One region of the Micromonospora sp. NPDC001898 genome, then DNA from elsewhere that is predicted to be linked to it. Evidence: riboswitches for the same ligand, from Rfam matches in the RefSeq annotation. Region 1 holds a riboswitch; each other region holds the start of a gene.
What was found. Region 1 has a riboswitch for cyclic di-AMP ahead of ACFYZF_RS11470 (C39 family peptidase). Riboswitches for the same ligand answer to the same signal wherever they lie in the genome.
Positions count from the first base shown of each region.

Region 2: linked by a shared signal. The riboswitch ahead of ACFYZF_RS17290 (coiled-coil domain-containing protein) and the one ahead of ACFYZF_RS11470 (C39 family peptidase) in region 1 are both predicted to bind cyclic di-AMP.
Region 3: linked by a shared signal. The riboswitch ahead of ACFYZF_RS28195 (coiled-coil domain-containing protein) and the one ahead of ACFYZF_RS11470 (C39 family peptidase) in region 1 are both predicted to bind cyclic di-AMP.

Region 1 covers NZ_JBIATC010000004.1:201,731-207,302, forward strand. Annotated here, with positions in the region: gene ACFYZF_RS11450 (polysaccharide pyruvyl transferase family protein) at 1-206, opposite strand, end outside; gene ACFYZF_RS11455 (acyltransferase family protein) at 513-1,736, shown strand; gene ACFYZF_RS11460 (hypothetical protein) at 1,901-2,293, shown strand; gene ACFYZF_RS11465 (hypothetical protein) at 2,424-3,185, shown strand; cyclic di-AMP (ydaO/yuaA leader) riboswitch at 3,503-3,645, shown strand; gene ACFYZF_RS11470 (C39 family peptidase) at 3,869-4,732, shown strand; gene ACFYZF_RS11475 (CDP-glycerol glycerophosphotransferase family protein) at 4,884-5,572, opposite strand, start outside.
Region 2 covers NZ_JBIATC010000006.1:383,011-388,582, reverse strand. Annotated here, with positions in the region: gene ACFYZF_RS17310 (metal-sensitive transcriptional regulator) at 1-218, shown strand, start outside; gene ACFYZF_RS17305 (DUF305 domain-containing protein) at 364-993, opposite strand; gene ACFYZF_RS17300 (hypothetical protein) at 1,085-1,729, opposite strand; gene ACFYZF_RS17295 (YibE/F family protein) at 2,181-3,584, shown strand; cyclic di-AMP (ydaO/yuaA leader) riboswitch at 3,751-3,882, shown strand; gene ACFYZF_RS17290 (coiled-coil domain-containing protein) at 3,886-4,908, shown strand; gene ACFYZF_RS17285 (carbonic anhydrase) at 4,987-5,572, opposite strand, start outside.
Region 3 covers NZ_JBIATC010000024.1:51,649-57,220, reverse strand. Annotated here, with positions in the region: gene ACFYZF_RS28215 (hypothetical protein) at 1-104, opposite strand, end outside; gene ACFYZF_RS28210 (hypothetical protein) at 308-454, opposite strand; gene ACFYZF_RS28205 (STAS domain-containing protein) at 805-1,173, shown strand; gene ACFYZF_RS28200 (SRPBCC family protein) at 1,295-1,765, shown strand; gene ACFYZF_RS28195 (coiled-coil domain-containing protein) at 1,844-2,923, opposite strand; cyclic di-AMP (ydaO/yuaA leader) riboswitch at 2,928-3,057, opposite strand; gene ACFYZF_RS28190 (cation diffusion facilitator family transporter) at 3,211-4,125, opposite strand; gene ACFYZF_RS28185 (HelD family protein) at 4,231-5,572, opposite strand, start outside.

The DNA.
Region 1 (5,572 bases):
TCGTTGATCTCGTCCGCGTCGCGCGGGTTGGCCTGGAACTTCGACGAGGTGATCTGCGCCGTCGAGGTCCGCAGGATCTTGTGCGCCGAGTGGCTGAACACGAGGTTGCCGGTGTTGTCACCGATCCAGTTGCGTTCGAACGTCTCCTCCGGCGAGTAGACGTCGAATGGGCCCTTCTTGGCCCGGAGCAGGATCCGCTGGTGCATCGGTGCCGTCCTTCTCGTCGTGTCCGCCCCGTCGGGGTGCGCCGGCGGGCGCCGACCGGTCGTGGCCCGACGAGTCAGGGCACGCCCGTGGGTTCCGAGACCGCGATATTAGGCCATCGGACACCTGCTTCTGGCATTCGCGTCTCCCGGCGAGCGCCGACGCGGGGGCAGGGCGGGCACTGCGGGTAGGGTGCCCGGCGGGCGGGACCCACCGGCCCGCCACGACACGGCGGCACCGGCTGCCCGGCGCGACACGAGGCGAGGAGGCGCGGTGTTGGTGACCCTGCGGACGGACGGACCGCCGGCATGACCAGCACACCGACCGTCGTACGACCCGAGCCGCCGGCCCGCCCGGCGAGCCGGCTGCCCTCGCTGACCGGGCTGCGCTGGATCGCCGCCCTGCTGGTCTTCGGGTACCACGTCGGCACCATGCGGATCGTCGCCGAGCCCGACTACCAGGCCGTCGTCGACTGGCTGTTCACCCTGGGCCTGTCCGGGGTGGAGTTCTTCTTCATCCTCAGCGGGTTCGTGCTGGTCTGGTCGGCCCGCGACGGGGACCGCCGACGCGACTTCTGGTGCCGTCGGCTAGCCAAGATCTACCCCAACCACCTGCTGATGTGGGCGGTGGTGCTGCTTACCGGCGGGTGGGTCTTCGCCGACCCGGTCAACCCCCGCGCCGCGGTGGAGAACCTCCTGCTGCTCCAGGCCTGGGACCCGACCCCCGGCTACTTCTACAGCGTCAACTCGGTGAGCTGGTCGCTCTCCTGCGAGCTGTTCTTCTACTTCTGCCTGCCGTTCGCGCTGCCGCTGGTCCGCCGGGCGCGGCCCGGGGCGCTGTGGGCGGTGGTGGTCGCGGTGCCGCTGCTGATCGTGGCGCTCTGGCCCGGTCAGCGCCTGGTGCCGCAGGAGAGCACCTGGTGGTTCACCCAGGTCTTCCCCGTCGTGCGGTCCCTGGAGTTCTGGATGGGCGTCGCCGCGGCCGAGCTGCTGCGCCGGGGGCGCTGGCGGGGCCCCGGCCTCAGCGCGGCCAGCGTGATCTTCGTGGCCACCTGGGTCGTCGCCTCGCAGTGGATCCGCGCCGAGCTGTGGGCGGCCCTGCTCGCGGCGGCGTACCTGCTGGTCATCGCAGCCGCCGCCGACGCGGACGTGCGCGGGGCGCGGACGCCGTGGCGGTCCCGGCCGATGGTCTGGCTCGGCGAGGTCTCCTTCGCCTTCTACCTGGTACACGTCTTCGTCATGGTCACCGTGCTGCGGCTGGCCGACCGGCTCGGCGTGGGGCTGCCCGGCTGGTGGGGACCGCTGGCCGTGGTCGGCTTCCTACTGGTGAACCTGGGGCTGGCCGCGCTGCTGCACCGGTGGGTCGAGATGCCGCTGACCCGCCGGCTCGGGCCGCCCCGCCGGCCCCGCCCGCCGGCTCCGGGCGGCGGGACGGTCCCCGGCGACCCGGCGGGGCCGCCCGGCCCGGCGACGACGGCCGTCCCCGCACCGGAGCACCCCCGCGAGCAGGTCGCGGTCCCCGAGCGGCACTGACCGCCCCGATCCCGCGCCGCCCCGCCGGGGCCCGGGACGCCGCCCACGGCCCCGTGGCGTACTCGTGGGGTGGGCCGACGGGCCGGGGAAGAACCGGACGATCGGGACGTCGCGACACGCCTGCCATCGGTGCGTCCCGCGGCAGGCTTCGGTAGCGTGAGCGGGTGCTTCCCGCCGCGCCGAACTGTCCTTTGTGGTGGGTCGCGCGCTGGACCGCCCGGATGCTGACCAGCCTGGCCGTCGCGGTCGCTTTCTCGCTGGGCGCCGGGTCGCTGTCGTTCGACCCGGCGCCGCCCACCGACGCCGCGGGCGGGTCCGCGGCCTGGTCTCCGCCGGGCAGCCCGGCCGGCCTCGGGTTGTCCGACCCCGACCCCGGCCCGGCCGCCGGGATGCGTGCGGTCGACCCTGGCCGGGCCGCCGCCGCCGCCCCCGCGCACCCCGGCGTGGTCCCGGCAGCCCTCGTGGGCCGGTCCGTGGTCGACCCGGCCCCGGCGCACCGGATGCCCGTCGGCCCCGCCCCGACGACCGCCGGGTCGCGCGCGCCGCCGCGCGGCTGACCCGTCCGCGACGCCGCCGTCTCGCGACCTCACCTCCGGATCCGTCCGCCCGGCCCGGTGGCGCCCCCGCGCCCCGCCCGGTGGCGCGGAGCGCCCGCTTCCCCCATCCACCCGCCGTTAGGTGCCGACCATGGACATCGTTCTCTACCAGTTCCTCGTCGAGGTGCCGCTGGCCGCCACCATCTGGTCGGTGCTGCTGGTGGTGGCGCTCGGCGTCCTCACCGCCCTGGTCGCCCGCCCGCAGCGGGACCGGCCGGTGGCCGACCCCGCCCCGCCCGCCGTCGACCCGGCCATCGAGGAGGCCGTCGACCTGCGCCGGTACGCCGAGGAGGTGGGGGTGGCCGCCGCCGGCGCCGCCCAGACCGCCCGCCGGCGGCGCGAAGTGTGGCTGGCCGCCCAGGATGCCCTCGATCGGTCCTGGCAGGCGTACGACGACGCGGAGGCCGCCGCGCGGCGCTTCTCCGGCGCGGGGGCACTGCCGGCGCCGCGCACCCCCCGCACCCCCGCCGAGTACGCCGCCCGGGAGCGCTGGCTGCACCACGCGGCCACGGCCGCCCACCTGCGCGGCGAGCTGTCCATCCGGCAGCTCTGCGACGTCTTCGCGCACCGGGACGGCTGGGATCCCCGGCTGCATCCGGTCCAGCAGGAGGTCGTGCTGGCCCGGGCGGTGCGGGACGGGAGGCAGGCCGGCCACCGGGCGGCGGCGGCCCGGGAGCGGGACGCCTGGCATGCCGCCGAACTGGCCGCCGAGGCCGCCCGGGTGCTGGCCGTCGAGGCGTACCGCGCCGCGGAGCGGGCCCGCCCCGTCCGGGTGCCCGCACCCCGGGCCGCGACGGCGGAGGCTCGCCGTACTGTCCCGGCCGCCCGCTGGCACCCGGCCCGGGTCGGCTGACCCGCCCCTGACGCGGGCGGGTCGCGGTGCCGCCCCGAATTTCTTTATGACGCCGGTCACATCGCCCGGGTAAACGGGCAGTCGACCCATCGGGGTGGGTCCACCGACATAACTCGCCGACGATCAAGACTGATCGTCCGGTTGTCGCCCGAAGGCACCCGGAAGGCCCGTAATCCCATTGAGTCGCGTCAGTTCCCAATGTGTTGCAAGAAAGCTGATCGGAGAGGGTTTAAGCAGGTGGGAAGGGCTTGGCAGGGCCTCGACCGGCCAGTAATGTCGGCCCGTCCGGTGCGGTACCCGATCGCAAGAGGCGACGCCGCGCCGACCCGCTTAATCGTGACCATCACGAACCGGGGACCCAGTGCACGTGTGGGGTGAATCCGCGGGCCACGGCCCGTGGTAGGGCGATCTTCCCGCCCGAATCCGTCAGCTAACCCGGTAGGCGGTCTCGGAAGGAGTGCCATCTTCGTGCAGCGCGACCCCATCCCTCGGTTGTTCCTCCACCGCGGCGCCGTGGTGCCCGCGTCCGTCGCCCCCGGGCTGACGAACTGACCGGCGCACCCGCCCGTACGCCCGGCTGACCGGGCATCTTCCCAGAGCCGACCTGACCGGCTGTGGACGTCTCCGTCCACGCCACCGTGCGACGACGCATGCCCAGGCGCCCCGCTCTCCGTCCCATCCCCGTGGAGGAACACGTGAACAACCACCTCAAGCGGCAGTTGCGACGTCTCGCCACCGAGCGCCCGTACCAGGTCGTCGCCGGCTCGGCCGCGGCGCTCCTGCTGGCCTCCGGCACCGGTGTGTTGCTGGCCGGCGCCGACGACACCCCCGCCCCCCGGCAGACCACCAATGCCGCCGTGGCCGAGATCGCACCCCGCCTCGACAGCGCGGCCAGCCGCGCCCAGGCCCGGGTCGGCGCGACCCCGTCCTCCAGCGCCTCGCCGTCGCCGAGCGCCACCACGGCCGCGCCGAACCCCGACCTGACCACCAAGGCGGCCCCGAAGCAGACCACGGCGAAGCCGGCCACCCCGAAGACGCCGTCGTCGAAGGTTCTCGACTACGCGTACCAGGCGCAGACCACCTACTACTACTGCGGCCCCGCGGCGGTGCGCAACGCGCTCTCCGCCACCGGCGTCGGGAGCACCCAGGACGGGCTGGCCAGCCGCCTCGGCACCACCGAGATGGGCACCAACTCGGCCGAGGACACCACCCGGGTGCTCAACGCGATGGTCAAGGGCGACCCGTACCAGACCCGGATGATCCCGGGCGGCGCCGCCACCGGGGCGCAGATCGACCGGCTCAAGGCAGACGTGGTGAAGGCGGTCGGCGCCGGGCGCGGCGTCGTGGTGAACATCGCCGGCGACGCCACCGACGTCGACGGCGGCTGGCACTCCTTCCCCGGCGGCCACTACATCGCCGTCGTGGGTTACCGCAACGAAGGCCGTACCGTGCGGATCGCCGACTCGGCCAACCCGGCCGCCTCGGCGTACTGGATCAGCACCACGGCCCTGGCGCACTGGGCGGCGACCAGGGGCTACTCGGCCTGATCACCCTCCCCCCACCGGGCCCCGGCTCTCCCCGTGAGCCGGGGCCCGGTGCCGTCCCGGGCCGGCACCGCGGCGTCCGGGGTGCCGGCCGGCACTGCGGCCGTGACCGAACCCGTCAGCTCCAACCTCAACCCTGACGCGAACCTCTTGATCACCGGGGGGAGGGGGCGGGGGAGGGCGGGGTGGGGGTCGGGCGGGGAGTGGGTGGGGTCCAGGTCGGGGTCAGTTCGCGGCGGGCCGCCGCCAGGAACGCCTCGGCGTACTGGTGGGCGGGGAAGTCGCCCAGGTAGCGGGAGCGGGTGGCCCAGCGGGCCGCCGCCTGGGGGTCGGTGTCGAGCAGGTGACCGAGCACCTCGTCGAGGTTGGCCGCGTCGCGTCGCAGCACGTAGCCCGAGCCGGCCAGGGGGAACCGCTCGACGAACCGGTCGCCGTCGCCGCCCATGTCCGTGACCGCGTACGGTTTGCCGGAGTAGAGGTAGTCGGAGATCACCCCGGAGACGTCCGAGAGAAGCGCGTCGGACCGGTTCACGCAGTCGACCAGGGAAATCTCCCGGCTGGCCGCAGCGCCCCAGACGTGCTGCCGGCCGGTGCGGGCCCGGTCCGCGGCGAGCAGCTCCGTGAGCCGGGCGAGCTGCCGCGCCGACCCCGGATTCTGCCCGGTGTACGGGTGGGCGCGCAGGATCACCGTCGCGCCCCGGGCCAGCAGCCCTCGGACGATGGCTTCGCCCACCGGCAGTGAGCAGTAGTTCGCGTCGGCGTGGTGGCCGGTCCAGGTCGGGGTGTAGAGGACCGTCGGGTTCGGCAGGCCGGTTGCCGGCTCCCGGTGCACCTCGATCGACT
Region 2 (5,572 bases), on a different contig from region 1:
AGGTCCGCGGCATCGAGAAGATGGTCGACGAGGACCGCTACTGCATCGACGTGCTCACCCAGATCTCCGCGATCCAGGCCGCCCTCGAAAAGGTCGCCCTCGGCCTGCTCGACGGGCACGCCCGGCACTGCATGCACGAGGGCGCGGCCGAGGGCCGGGCCGACGAGATGGCCACCGAGATGATGGCCGCCGTCGGCCGCCTCATGAAGCGCGGCTGACCGCGCCCGCCGCCGCCCGCGCCGCCCGTTCCCGTTTTCCGCCGCGGGGCCCGACCCAGTCCCGTGGCCAGGACCGGCCTTTGGCTCGCCGCCCGGGACCGGGGGCGGGCCGGAGAGACCCGCCCCCATCACAAGGCCCCCGGCTTCAGAGCCTGGCGAGGATCTTGTTCATGGCGTCGATCTCGCCCTGCTGGGCGGTGACGATCCCCTGGGCCATCGCCTTGGCCTCGGCGTGCGTGCCCTTCGCCAGCTCCTCCTTCGCCATGGTGATCGCACCCTCATGGTGGGCGATCATCATGGTCAGGAACTGCCGGTCGAACTCCGGGCCGGTCGCGCCCGCCAGCCTGGTCATGTCCGCGTCGGACATCATTCCGGGCATGCCGTGGTCCATCCCCGGCATCCCGTGCCCGGGCCCGTCCGACGGGACGGGACGGCCCCACCCGGTGAGCCAGCCCGTCATGGTCGCGATCTCCGGCCCCTGGGCACCCTTGATCTGAACGGCGAGGCGCTTGACCTCGGCGTCGGCGGCCCGGGAGCCGGCCAACTCGGCCATCTCCACCGCCTGCCGATGGTGCGGGATCATCATCTGGGCGAACATCACGTCGGCGTCGCCGAACGTGGCCGACCCGCTCGCCGGTGCGCCGCTGGTCGCGGCGGGCGGCGTGTCGTGGCCGGAGGAGGTGTGGTCGGCGGAGCCGCAGGCGCTCAGGGCCAGGGCTGCGATGAGCGCCCCGCCGGCCAGGGCGGCGCGGCGCGCGATCGTACGAGTGGTCACGGTCTGGATCCTTCGATGTCGAGTGCGTACGCGGGCAGGACGGGGACACGGGTCGCCGGCAGCAGGGGCCGGGCGCCCGCGTCGAGGCGTCCTACGTACGCGACACCGAGATCTCGGCCAGCCACAGGCCGATCGGCCGGGGCGGTGGGGCGCGCGGACCGGCGGGCGGCCCGGCGTGCCGACGGGCGGACGGGCCGACCGACCGCACCCCGCTGAGCAGGAGCACGGCCACGAACAGCGCCACCGCGAGCGCGCCGAGCACCGCCAGGCAGATGCTCCAGCCGGGCGGGCCGGCACCGGGATCGCCGGCGGGCACCAGCCGCGCGGACGGGCACCCCGCCACCGGACACCCCCCGGGCAACACCCGCATCGCGCCCACCCGCGTCACGCCGGCGCGGAGCACGGCGCCCGCCCCAGCGTCGACAACGGGAAGGGCAGCGCCGGTCGCGCCGGCCGGATGGAAGGCAGCGCCGGCCGCGTGGAGGGCCGCGCCGATGGCCACCGGAAGGGCAGCGCCCGTCATGGCGGTCATGGCGGAAGCGCCGCCCGTCGTGGTGGCGCGGTAGGAGGCGGCCGGGTGTGCGTCGGGAGACCCGGCCCGGTCGTGACCGCCGTGGCCACCGCCGCCGTGCGCGCCGTGGCCGAGAGTGTGCATCGCGGCCAGCCCGACCAGGGTGCAGATCATCAGCGTGAGCCGGGCCCACCGCCCGGCAGTCAGCACCGTCGCCGTCCGCACCCGGTCCACGCTAGCCGGTCCGGCCGAACGCCCGGGCCGAACACGCCACGAGCGGTCGCACCGCCGCCCACCGGTCCCGGCCGGTGCGGCTACCGGCCCCCGCACCCGGGCGGGCCGATCGACCCGGAGGTCAGTCGGGACATGTCCGGCGGGCCGATCGGGCACGCGATCTGCGTTCCCCAGGTGGGGATGGCTACCATTTCGGGCGATGGTCGTCCGGATTCCGCACCGACCGCCCGCGCACCCCGCCGCCGGGCGGCACCGACCCGGCGGCCGGTGCCGGGCCGCCGCACCGCCCCGCCCCGCGTTGTCCGTGCGTGACGCCACGGACACCGGGGGAACCTTCTCGCCGGCGAGTCCGACCCGACGGGTCGGGCCGGACGACGGGAACGCTGAACCGCCCGGTCCACCGGGCCGCACCCCGCGCTGACACACCGTTTGGAGACCGTCGATGGGTGCCGACCACACCCGACCGGCCCCGCCCGCCCCTCCCGGGGTACGGCGGGTCCTCGTCGCGACCGTGGTGCCGCTCTTCGTGATCACCGTGATCGCGGCAGTCGCCCTCTGGCCCCGCGACGGGGGCCCGCAGGTCGACGGCAGCCCGGCGGTGCCCCGGTACCACGGCACGGTGACCCGGGTGGTCACCGAGGCGTGCCCGCCGCAGCCGGAGACGCCGGAGGGCGAGGCTGGGCCGGGCGCGCAGGACGGCCCGTGCGGCACGGTCACCGTCCGGGTGGAGCAGGGGCCGGACGCGGGACAGCAGGTCGGGACGCCGGTCCCGACCGGCCCCGGCGCGCCCACCGTCGCCGTCGACGACCGGATCGTCCTGGTCGAACTGACCGACCCGGCCGACCCGTCGACGAGCGCCTACAGCATCGCCGAGCACCAGCGTGGCACCCCGCTGGTGTGGCTGGCGGTGGTGTTCGCGCTGGCGATCGTCGCCTTCGGCCGTTGGCGAGGGCTGGCCGCCCTGGCCGGCCTGGCCGCCAGTTTCGCCATCCTGCTGACGTTCGTGCTGCCCGGGATCGGCGCCGGCGGGTCACCGCTGCTGATCGCCATCGTCGGCTCGGCGTTGATCATGTTCGTGGTGTTGTACCTCACCCACGGGGTGAGCGCGCAGACCTCCGTCGCCGTCCTCGGCACCCTGGGCAGCCTGGTGCTCACCGGCGTCCTCGGCACCCTGGCCGCCGCCGCCACCCACCTCACCGGCCACGGCAGCGAGGACGCCACCACCCTGTCGATGTTCCGGGGCGACGTGGACCTGCACGGCCTGCTGCTGGCCGGCATCATCATCGGCTCGCTCGGGGTGCTCGACGACGTCACGGTCACCCAGGCTGCCACGGTGACCGAGTTGGCGAACGCCAACCCGGGGCTGTCCCGGTTGCAGCTCTACCGGGCGGCCACCCGGGTCGGCCGGGCACACGTCGCGTCCACGGTGAACACCATCGTGCTGGCGTACGCGGGCGCGTCGCTGCCGCTGCTGCTCCTGCTCACCGCCGACTCCCGCCCGGTGACCGAGATCCTGACCACCGAGTTCATGGCGCAGGAGATCGTCCGCAGCGCCGTCGCCACACTGGGCCTGATCGCCGCCGTACCGCTGACGACCGGGCTGGCCGCAGTGGTCACCGCAGCGGGTCGGGCCGCAGCGACCGGGCCCGGCCGGCCGGGCGGCGACGGGGACGTGCCTGCCTCGCGTACCCCCGGCGCAGCCCGGCACCCGGCGGAGCCGGACCTCGCGCTGGAGGCGCTCAGCGGTGGGCGGCCCGACGACCGGTTTCCCGGCGGGCCGGCCCGCCCCACCGATTCCCCGGCCCGGTGGGCCGGCCGAGAAGGGAGCACGGACAGCACATGGTGACACTTCACAGCGCGACCGAGAGTGGTGTCACGGGTGAGAATCGCGTCACTGACTACCGAAAGCAATTGCAAAATAACGCTTTTAGTCGGCATCCGGACGTAGATCCCCACGAGGGCTGTCGGGTAACCTCGCTGCCGGTCACCGCCGAAGGCGCGCAGCGGCGCCTGCGGTGCCGCCGCCCAATCGCCGCGAGGCGAGCCGGGGATCCAGGTACCTGGGGTGAATCCGCGACAGCGGTAGGGGCCACTTCCGCCCCGAACCCGTCAGCTAACCCGGCCGGCGGTCGATGGAAGGGAAAACTGTGACGGCACCCCTGCGCCGCTGGCTGGCACCCGTGGCGGCCGTGTTCGCCGCGCTGGCGATCCTCGCCGGGCCGGCCGCCCCGGCGTTCGCCGCGCCCTCCACCCCCAAACCCTCGGGGCACGAGGAGGACGACGAGCCCAAGCTGATCACCGACGTCATCGAGGCCGCCAACCGGGACTACACCCAGGCCCAGTCGAAGCTCGACAAGTCCAAGAAGCGCCAGCTCCAGCTCGCTCTGGAGGTGAAGCGGGCCGAACAGGAGTTGGACGCGCTCGCCCCGCAGATCAGCGAGATGGCCGCCCAGTCGTACCGGACCGGGCGGATCGGCGCGATGGCGATGCTGCTGGAGAGCGGCGCCCCGGACTCGTTCGTCGAGCGCGCCACCGCCCTCGACCAGCTCAATATGATCAACGCTCGGAAGCTGGGCGAGGTCAACGACGCCAAGAAGCACGCGGAGCAGGCCAAGCTCGCGGTCGACGCCGAGATCCGCGAGCAGCAGAAGCAGACCGCGATCATGGCGAAGAAGCAGCACGACGCCGAGAAATCCCTCGCACTGGTCGGTGGCAAGGGCTTCACCGGCGGCCTGGTCGACGCCACCTCCCCGGTCGCGCGGATGGCGCCGGGCCGGACCGGGGACGGTGAGTGGCGGCCCGAGTCGCGCACCGAGAACGACCCGACCACCTCCGGCACGATCACCCCCCGGACGCTGCACGCGTACAAGGAGACCAAGAGGGCCGGTTTCCACCGGTTCGTCGGCTGCTACCGCCCGGGCGGGCCGTGGGAGCACCCCAAGGGCCGGGCCTGCGACTGGTCGCTACAGAACAGCGGTTTCTCCCCCTGGCACAACAACGACACCCGGATGTACGGCAACAACCTCGCCGCGTTCCTCATCCGCAACGCCGACCGGCTCGGCATCTACTACGTCATCTGGAACCGGCAGATATGGTTCCCGGCGACCGGTTGGAAGTCCTACAGCGGGCCCTCCGACCACACCGACCACGTGCACATGTCGCTGCTCTGACGCCGCCGCCACGCGACCGAGGGCCGTCCCGCACACCCGCGGGGGCGGCCCTCGCCGTGTCGTGGCCCTACGAGCGTCTCAGGCGGCGGCCGGGGCTGCCGGATTGGCCGGCGTGACTCCCGGGGGTGGGGTGGGCGCGTCCTGGGCGGCCGGGGCCGCGGCGGAGGGGACGGCCGGGGCCACGGCGACGGCCGGGGCGAAGCCGGCGGGCACCGCTGCCACCGTCCGCACCCCGCCCGCGCTGAGCCGGTACGACATCCCGACCACCGCGCACCTCCCGGCGGTGACCTCGGCGGCCAGCACGAACGAGTCGGCGAGCATCGCCTCGACGGTCTGCGCGATGTGGATGTCGACGATCCCGTTGATGTCCTCGACCCCGCGCTCGGCGGCCCGGCGAAGACTGGGCACCACGGCGTCCACCACGGCCCGCAGGTGGCCGACGGGCGCGGTTCCGGTGCTGGCCGCCGCCCGGGCCGCCTGCACGGCGCCGCAGGAGTCGTGGCCGAGCACCACCACCAGCGGGGTGCCCAGCACGGTCACCGCGTACTCCACGCTGCCCAGCACCTCGGGGCCGACGGTGTGCCCGGCGGTGCGGACCACGAAGAGGTCGCCCAGCCCTCGGTCGAAGATGATCTCGGCGGCCAGCCGGGAGTCGGAGCAGCCG
Region 3 (5,572 bases), on a different contig from region 1:
ACGTTGTCCCCGGCGGAGCTGACGGCGGAGACCAGGTGCTGCCACGCCTGGTCCGCGATTCGCTCGGGCTTGCTGCGGCGTTCCAGCAGATCGGTTCCGAACATCGTTCTTACCTCCTCGGGGTGCCGAAGCTTGCGGCCACTTCGGCTTTTCGGCTAGGGCAGGGCTCGGGCTCGGCTAGGGCAGGGCTCGGGCGCCCCGCCCACCGGCATGGTCCGGCGGTCCGCCCGTCCGCCCACTCGGGCAGTGCCCCGCGGGATCCGGCCGCAAACCCGGCCCGCCCGGCGGCGGCCCCGTCCGGCGGCGGTCAGCGGACGGAAACCACGGCAGCGCCACGGGCGAAGTCGTCGCCGTCGTCGTCATCGTCGTCGTCACCCGCGCCGCCGAAGCCGCAGGCCAGCACGAGAGCGAGCAGTGCGCCGACGCCGGCGAGGCCGGCCAGTCTCCGGATCATGAGTGGTCCTTCCGTGGTACGGGTGACGGACGCCACCGAGCGTAGGCGGGGCGGGCAACCGCAGCGGTGACCACTCTCACCCGGTCCGCTGTGGGCGGGGCGGGGCGCGCCCGGCGCACAATGTGCGCGCGAAGGTCGGAGGTCACCGTTACCCTGGGTCGGCGACGTCGGCCCAGGTCGATCGTCCGCTGAGCAGGACGTGAAAAGTCCGGATAAGGGCCGGCCCGCGGTGCCCTGATCCATGAATTGCTCATCCCGAGGGGTGGCGACCGAGGCCGTCGGAGGAATACTCTCGGTCGCGGCCCGCGTACTGATGAGGCGCCCGTGAACGGGCGAGTGGAGGTGCTCGCGTGAGCCTGTCGATCGTGAAGTCGGTACTGTCGGGTGGTGTCATCGAGATCGTCCCGCGCGGCGAAATCGACGTCGACACCGCGTACGAGGTGCGCGAAGCCATCGCAGAGGTGCTCGCCAAGGGGCGTCCCGCCCGCATCGAGCTCAACATGCGTCTCGTCACCTTCATCGACTCCGTCGGTATCAGCGCGATGGTGGCCGGTTTCCAGACCGCCGAGGTCAGCAGCGTGAAGCTGGTCGTCACCGAGCCGAGCCGGTTCGTGCACCGACAGCTCTGGGTGACCGGGCTGCTCGGCCTGTTCGGCGCTCCGGAGCCCTACTACGCGGGTGCCGGCGCCGCCACCCCCGAGGTGCTGCCGGGCGCCTGACGGCCGCCCGCCCCGGGCACCCCCCCCCGGGTCGGTTCACCGTGGGCCGGTCACTACGGGTCGGTTCACCGTGGCCGGGGCGGGTGTTCCCTCCGGGGGCCGGGTGGGGGACGATCGGGACGTGCTTCGGCGAGACACCTTCCAGTATTCGGTTCAGGCCCGCTGCCCGCGGGCCGAGGCGGTGGCTCTGCTCGGCGACCCGGCCCGGCAGGACGAGCTGCATCCGCTGATCACGCGGGTGCGCCGGCTGCCGCCCCGGCCGGGCGCCCGGGCCAGTTACGCCATCACCGACCGGCTCGCCGCCGGGCCGCTGCGCTTCCCGGTGACGTACCAGGCGGATGTGCTGGTCGTCACCGACGACGAGATCGTCACGGTGGCCCGGCAGCGGCCGGCCACCACCGTGCGCAACCGCACCCGGCTGCGTGACGAGCCGGGTGGGGTGGTCCGGATCGACGTGGAGATCACCCTTGCCGCCCCGGCGCCGCTGTTCCGGTACGCCTTCCGGCAGGCCCGGTCGGCGCACCTCGGGCTGGCCCGGAGGCTGGGAGAGGTGCTGGACCGCGCCGGGGACGGCCCGGCTCAGCCCGCCTGAGCGGCGCGGCCGGGCCGCCGCCTGGCCCCACGGCTTGTGCGTGTGGCCCCCGGATGGCGGGGGCCACACGCCGCGCGGTCAGTACACCGACAGGTGCACGTGGTTGGTGTGGTCGCTGGACGGGTCCCCGTTGCCCCCGCTGTACGACTTCCAGCCGCTGCTGGGCAGCCAGATCTGCCTGAACCAGATCACGTACAGCACGGCGAGGTTGTCGGCGTTGCGGATGTAGTACGCCGCCAGGTTGTTGCCGTAGGTGCGGTCCCCGCCGGAGGCCACCCCGCCGAAGCCGCCCTTCTGGGCGGCGAAGTCGCACGCCCGTCCCTTGGGATGCTCGCCGGAGCCGCTGGGCCGGTGGCAGGAGACGTACCGGGTGAAGCCGGCCGACTTGGCCTGCTGGAGCGCGTGCAGCGTCCGTGGGGTGATGCAGCCGTTGGCCGGGGTCGGGTCGTTCACGCTGCACGACTCCGACGGCCATGACCCGTCGGAGTTGCGCTTCGCCGGGGTGGCGTTCGCGCTGGAGGTGCCCCGGTTGGCCCCGCCGCCGCCGCTGGCGCTGGCGCTGGCCTTCTCGTTGGCCACGGTCAGGGCCTGCTCGGCCTGATCCTTGCGCTTGGCCATCACGGTGACCTGCTTGCGCTGCTCGCGGATCTCCCCGTCGAGGGCCAGCCGGGTCTTGGCGGCCTGGTCCCGGGTCTCCAGCAGGTCGCGCAGCGCCCGGTCCTCGTTGGTGGCGACCGCGTCCAGCGCGGCGATCCGGTCCAGGAAGCCTGCGGGGTTGGTGCTGTTGAGCAGCGCGGACACCGGGCTGAGCCGGCCCGACTTGTACGCCACGCCGGCGATCTCGTCGACCTTGGCGCCGCGTACGGTCAGCTCCGCCTCGACGGTCTTGAGCTGGCTGCCGAGCTGCTGCTGCCGCTTGACCGAGCTGGCCAGGGCTCTCTTGGCGTCCAGGTAGCCCTTGCTGGCCGCTTCGAGTTGGGCGCGCAGGGCGGGGGTGCCGCCCTCCTCGTCCTGGCCGGGCGTGGGGGCGCGCAGGCCGGTGGGTGGGGCCGCGCCGGCCGGGGACACCGGCCCGAACCCGAGGCCGACGGCGAGCGTCAGCACCAGCATCGCCGCCATCCGGGCGGCGGTCCTTCGTACAGGTGCCACTACTGGCATACGTATGTCCTTCCGTCAGTCGCCGACCGGGTTAGCTGACGGGTTCGGGACGGAAGATCCCTACCACTCAGGCGGATGCACCCCACGAACATGGTTCCCCGGCTCGCCAGGAGGCGATTAGGCGGCGGCCACCGCAGGCGCCGGAGGGCGCCGCCCGGCGGAGGCCGGATGAGAGCTTACCGGTGCGGATGAGACCCCCGCTGCTTCCGTGACGGACGGTGCGTGGGTCAATGCTGTCATAACCGGCATGAGGGCACATTACACCACTTAATTGATGGGCGTGGGTATCACCAGCCGGTCGGCCCGCAGGGGCCCGCCGACGCCCCGGGCTCCACCTGCAACGTGGCGTGCTCGATGTGGAAGTCCTCGTGCAGGGCGGTGCGGGCCGCGGTCAGCACCGCGCCCACCTCGGCGTCCGGCGCCATGGTCAGGTGGGCCGAGGCGACCTCCATGCCGGAGGTCAGCGTCCAGACGTGCAGGTCGTGCACCTCGACCACGCCGGGCACCGCCACCAGCCGGTCGTGCACCGCGGTCACCTGGAGGTGTTCCGGCGCGGCCTGCACCAGGATGCGCACCGCGGCCCGCCCGAGCCGCCAGGTGCGGGGCAGGATGAACACGCCGATCGCGACGGCCACCAGTGGGTCCGCCCACCACCAGTCGGTGACGGCGATCAGCGCCGCGGCACCGATCACCCCGACCGATCCGAGCAGGTCGCCCAGCACCTCTAGGTACGCCCCGCGCATGTTGATGCTCTCCTTCGCCCCGCTGCGCAGCAGGGCGAACGCGGCAACGTTGGCGAGCAGGCCCAGCGTCGCCACCACGAGCATCGGGCCGGCGGTCACCTCGGGTGGATCGCCGAACCGGCGGACCGCCTCGACGAGGACGTAGACCGCGACGCCGCTGAGCAGGACGGCGTTGCCGAGCGCGGCGAGCACCTCCAGCCGGTAGAGCCCGAAGGTGCGCTGGGGGTCGGCGGTGGCCCGCCGGGTGGCGGTGATCGCGGCCAGCGCCATGCCGATGCCGAGCACGTCGGTGAACATGTGCCCGGCGTCGGAGAGCAGTGCCAGCGAGCCGGTGCCGAACGCGGCCACCGCCTCGACGATCATCAGGGCGGTGAGCAGCCCGAAGGCCGCCCAGAGTCGCCCTGAGTGGCGGTCTGCGGCGTTCGCCACCGCGCCGTGGTGGTCATGACCTGCGCCCACGCCAACACCCTCCGTCCCCGATCCGGACCCGGTTTAATTTATGCTCACATCGCTATGTATGCAAGTGAAATCGGGCGTCCGACCGGGGACGGGGGCCCCGGCCGGTCAGCCGGTCGGATCGATCGTGGTCAGCCGCTGGGTGGCCCGGGACAGCGCCACGTACAGCGTCCGCACGCCGGAGCCCGGATCGGCCCGGATCTCGGCCGGGGCGACCAGCGCCACCCCGTCGTACTCCATGCCCTTGGCCTGGAGACTGGTCACCACCTGGAGGCGCGGCGCGGCCAGGCCGGCGAGCCAGCCGGCGACCTCGTCCCGGCGCGGCACCGGCGTGACCACCCCGACCGTCCCCTCCACCTCGCCGAGCAGCGTGGCGACCGCCGCGACGGTGGCCCGTTCCAGCTCGGCCGGCGGCACGGTCAGCGCTACCGGCTCCACGCCGGTGGACCGCACCGCGCTGGGCAGCCTGAGGTCCGGGTAGAGCCGGCGGATCTCCGCCGCCGCCACCGCGAAGATCTCCGCCGAGTTGCGGTAGTTGGTGGTCAGCTCGAACTGGTGCCGACGCCGCCGGCCCAGCGCCTGGTCCCGGGCCCGGGTCAGCTCCTCCTCCGCGCCCGTCCACGCGGTCTGCGCCGGGTCGCCCACCACCGTCCAGGACGCCAGCCGGCCGCGCCGGCCGACCATCCGCCACTGCATCGGGGAGACGTCCTGCGCCTCGTCGACCACCACGTGCGCGTAGTCGCGGTAGTCCTCCGGGCGTTCTCGGGCCGCCTCGCGGGCCGCCCGCTGCCGGTCGGCCTGCGTGCTCAGCTCCCGCACGCCCCCGGCGAGCTGGAACGGGTCCCGCTTGGCCCGCTTCGGCTGCATCGGCTTGCCCAGCAGCGCGTCCAACTCGTCCAGCAGCGCGATGTCGGCGATCGTGAGTCCCTCGTCGTCCAACGTCCGGTACGCCTCGGCGAGCAGTCCGATCTCCGCCCGGGACAGGATCCCCCCGGCGTACCGGCGCAGCCGGTCCGGGCGGGCCAGCCAGCCCAGCACGTGCCGAGGGTGCAGCCGGGGCCACCACGCCTTCAGGAACTCGCGGAAATCGGGCCGCTCGGCGATCTCGGCCTCGAACGCGGGCTGCTCGGGCAGCTGGCGGATGCTCAGCCGCCGGGCCTGGGCCCACAGCGCGGCGAACACCCCGTCGAAGCCGGCCCGACGCGCCTCGTTGCGGCGGGCACCCCGGGACAGCGCCCGGTCCCGGATGCCGTCCAACTCCCGGCGGTCCAGCCGGAGCAGCGCGCCCCGGTAGAGCAGCCGCAGCTCGCCCGGCCCGCCCGGCACCGCGTCCCGCGCAGCCTGCTCAAGCACCCGCCGCATCCGCAGCGATCCCTTCACCGCCGCGACCTCGGGCGGGTCGGTGCGCGTCGCGTCCATCCCCGGGAACAGCGAGCCGAGCGAGTGCAGC